2 regions of the Citrobacter sp. Marseille-Q6884 genome follow, and region 2 is predicted to be linked to the other one. Evidence: predicted binding sites of a transcription regulator. Region 2 holds the regulator's gene; the other holds the start of a gene.

Region 1 (2,205 bases), 430 kb from region 2:
ACAACGACCTTAAATAATCTTTCTGCTGCGACTAGCGATACGAATGATAAAGGGGAAGCGGCGGTACAATTGTCCGGTTCCGAATTCGGAAATGCGAATGTGACTGCCAGCATTAACGGTAGCAGTCTCTCTAATGGCTCGACCATATTTATGGGGTCAATTGAGGATACGTGGAATATTCCCAGTTCTACTCAGTCGAACGCGTATACAGGAGAAACAATTTATAACTTTCTCAACCTGGGTTTTGTGGTCACCGGGAATACCACAGGCCCTACGTCATTAATATGGTCGACGAATTATGGGGCGTACTCAGTATTGACGGCTGAGTTGACTGATGAAAAGGGCAATCCCCAAACGGTAACGTTCAGAGGGCAGGTAGCAAACAAATGTACCTTCTTTGAATTTAACAGTGCCTCAGGGTGTACGGCGCCGGGTAATGCGCCGAAGATTACCTATGTGCCGGAAGACGGGAGTAACGCCGCCTTACCTAAGGGGAACTATAGTGGTGTGATTACCTTCAATGGTCGCGACTGGCACTCTTCCTGGGCGTTGAGCTATACCATCACAACGACGCTGGTGGTGAACTAACGCTATCTCTCCCGCAGCGACAGTGCTTGCTGCGGGAGAGGTTTCCATGTGAAATCAAGGGGTATGAGTAAATTCCACCCCAATATTCCTTTCGTCACCCTCATCACTTTTTGACAGCAATCAAACAGTAAAATGTGACGTAAGTCAGATAACTGTGTTCTGTTGCTGGACAATCATTCCTTTTATTCCTCGTTTCGCTTATTCTAGCTGAAGCGTTTCAGTCGATTAAATGTTCGACAATTAATCAATCAGTCGCAGTTTGCGACAGGTAAGGTTTTCCTGAGCGGTTTGCTGCATTACTCTGTCTGCCACATCGTTTCTGAGAAATCCTTGCAGGGGACCTATGACCGTACGCGTAGCGATTAATGGTTTCGGTCGCATTGGACGTAACGTGGTTCGTGCGTTGTATGAATCCGGACGTCGGGCGGAAATCACCGTGGTGGCAATCAATGAACTGGCGGATGCTGAAGGCATGGCGCATTTGTTGAAATATGACACCAGCCATGGACGTTTTGCATGGGATGTTCGCCAGGAACGCGACCAGCTCATGGTAGGTGACGACGCGATTCGCATTCTGCACGAGCGAACCCTTGATGCGCTGCCATGGCGTGAACTGGGTGTCGATATTGTGCTGGATTGCACGGGAGTTTATGGCAACCGTGAACACGGTGAGGCGCATATTGCCGCCGGTGCAAAAAAAGTGCTCTTTTCACATCCTGGTAGTCACGATATCGACGCAACCGTTGTGTTTGGCGTGAACCAGGATCAGCTGCGCGCTGAACACCGGATCGTATCAAACGCCTCCTGCACCACGAATTGTATAATTCCCGTCATTAAGTTGCTGGATGATGCTTACGGCATTGAATCTGGCACCGTCACGACGATCCACTCAGCGATGCACGATCAGCAGGTAATTGATGCTTATCATCCAGACCTGCGTCGTACGCGAGCGGCCAGCCAGTCTATTATTCCAGTAGATACTAAACTGGCGGCGGGCATCACGCGTATTTTCCCGCAATTCAACGATCGATTCGAAGCGATTGCGGTGCGTGTTCCGACCATAAATGTGACGGCGATCGACTTAAGCGTGACGGTGAAAAAACCGGTAAAAGCCATTGAAGTCAACCAGTTGCTGCAAAAAGCAGCACAAGGTGCATTTCATGGTATAGTTGACTATACGGAATTACCGTTGGTCTCTGTAGATTTTAATCACGACCCGCACAGCGCCATCGTTGATGGTACGCAAACGCGGGTGAGTGGTGCTCACCTGATCAAAACATTGGTCTGGTGCGATAATGAATGGGGCTTTGCTAACCGTATGCTCGACACGACGTTAGCGATGGCTGCTATTGGTTTCAGGCTCGACGCTTGAGCGTCGACAAAACTTTATGAATCAACGAGAGGATTCACCATGTCTGTAATTAAGATGACCGATCTGGATCTGGCTGGTAAACGCGTTTTTATCCGTGCGGACCTGAACGTACCAGTTAAAGAAGGGAAAGTAACCAGCGATGCGCGTATCCGTGCTTCCCTGCCGACCATCGAACTGGCCCTGAAACAGGGTGCTAAAGTGATGGTAACTTCCCACCTGGGTCGTCCTACCGAAGGCGAGTACAA
Region 2 (2,205 bases):
TCTTTCAGATCATTGCCCGTGACGATGAAATGCAGATTGATATGAGTGAACAGACGCGGCGCCTCTTCACGGCGCTCAGAGGTGAGCTTCACTTCGCAGTTGGTCACGTCCTGGCGGCCTTTTTGCAGGATCGACACTACATCAATCGCGCTACACCCACCCGCAGCCATTAATACCATTTCCATCGGGCTCGGCGCTTTATCACCGGAGTTACCGTCCATCAAAATTTGGTGGCCTGAGGCGGACTCACCGAGGAAGGTTAACCCCTCAACCCACTTTACACGCGCTTGCATATTTCGTAACTCCAATGTTTCAATTTTCCTGACAGATTACGCGCACATAACAATTCTCGCAACGGAAGGCGACCTGCGTCATGCTGAAGCGAGACACCAGGAGACACACGGCGAAAGCTATGCTAAAACAGTCAGGATGCTACAGTAATACATAGACGTACTGCATGTATGCAGAGGACATCACATTACAGGCTGCAGCATTCTTTTTAGCAGCCCCCTTCCCAGGTAGCGGGAAGCACATTTTGGCAACCCAGAGGCAGCGTCGTTTTCTGGCTCTGGAGACAGCTTATAACAGAGGATAACCGCGCATGGTGCTTGGCAAACCGCAAACAGACCCGACTCTCGAATGGTTCTTGTCTCATTGCCATATTCATAAGTACCCATCGAAGAGCACGCTGATTCACCAGGGTGAAAAAGCGGAAACGTTGTATTACATCGTTAAAGGCTCAGTGGCAGTACTGATTAAAGATGAAGAAGGAAAGGAAATGATCCTCTCTTATCTGAATCAGGGCGATTTTATTGGTGAACTGGGCCTGTTTGAAGAAGGCCAGGAACGTAGTGCCTGGGTTCGCGCTAAAACCGCATGTGAAGTCGCTGAAATTTCATACAAAAAATTTCGCCAATTAATCCAGGTGAACCCGGATATTCTGATGCGCCTGTCATCTCAGATGGCTCGTCGTCTGCAAGTCACGTCCGAAAAAGTGGGCAACCTTGCCTTCCTGGACGTTACCGGTCGTATCGCTCAGACGCTGTTGAATCTGGCGAAACAACCTGATGCGATGACCCACCCGGACGGTATGCAGATCAAAATCACCCGTCAGGAAATTGGCCAGATTGTAGGTTGTTCCCGTGAAACCGTTGGTCGCATCCTGAAGATGCTGGAAGATCAGAATCTGATCTCCGCGCACGGTAAGACCATCGTCGTCTACGGCACGCGTTAATCCCATCGTAATGGCGCGTTACCACGTAATGCGCCATTTTTGTTTACACCGATGTGGCGAAGACTGATCTATCACCCCGAAATCAACTACGCACTACGACAAACACTGGTGCTGTGTTTACCTGTGGCTGTCGGTCTTATCATTGGTCAGCTTCATCTGGGGCTCCTCTTTTCCCTCGTCCCCGCCTGTTGCAACATTGCCGGTCTTGATACACCGCATAAGCGTTTTTTCAAACGCCTGATTATTGGCGCATCGCTGTTTGCTGGCTGCAGTTTGGTCATGCAATTGCTGCTGGCGCAGGAAATTCCGCTACCGCTAATCCTTACCGGCCTGACGCTCATTCTCGGCGTTACCGCAGAATTAAGTCCGCTGCATGCGCGACTGTTGCCGGCCTCGCTGATTGCCGCGATTTTCACGCTGAGTCTGGCAGGAAACATGCCCGTCTGGGAGCCCTTGCTCATCTATGCGCTGGGTACATTGTGGTACGGCCTGTTCAATTGGTTCTGGTTTTGGTTGTGGCGTGAGCAACCGCTGCGTGAATCCCTCAGCCTGCTGTACCGGGAACTGGCCGATTACTGTGAAGCAAAATACAGTCTGCTGACCCAGCACATTGATCCTGAAAAAGCCCTGCCCCCGTTGCTGGTCCGTCAACAGAAAGCGGTGGATCTCATTACCCAGTGCTATCAGCAAATGCACATGCTTTCAGCGCACCATAACAACGAATACAAACGTCTGCTGCGGGCTTTTCAGGAAGCGCTGGATTTGCAGGAGCATATCTCAGTCAGTCTTCACCAGCCGGAAGAGGTACAAAAACTGGTCGAGCGCAGCCATGCGGAACAGGTGATTCGCTGGAATGCGCGAACCGTCGCCGCTCGCCTTCGCGTGCTGGCTGATGACATTTTGTATCACCGCTTGCCGACGCGTTTCTCAATGGAGAAGCAGATCGGTACGCTGGAGAAAATCGCCAGGCA

The links. Region 2 encodes CRP, which controls carbon source genes, mostly activating them, when cyclic AMP is high. Its sites were predicted from a motif close to ATGTGANNNNNNTCACAT; they were not measured.
Region 1: epd (erythrose-4-phosphate dehydrogenase) is a predicted target of CRP. The motif match lies at 721-738, and genes of this name have one in related genera.

Annotation. Positions count from the first base shown of each region.
Region 1 is NZ_CAMDRE010000001.1:348,352-350,556, reverse strand. It holds gene N7268_RS01555 (Ig-like domain-containing protein) at 1-588, shown strand, start outside; gene epd (erythrose-4-phosphate dehydrogenase) at 932-1,960, shown strand; gene pgk (phosphoglycerate kinase) at 2,000-2,205, shown strand, end outside.
Region 2 is NZ_CAMDRE010000001.1:775,910-778,114, forward strand. It holds gene N7268_RS03795 (OsmC family protein) at 1-293, opposite strand, end outside; gene crp (cAMP-activated global transcriptional regulator CRP) at 602-1,234, shown strand; gene N7268_RS03805 (YccS/YhfK family putative transporter) at 1,286-2,205, shown strand, end outside.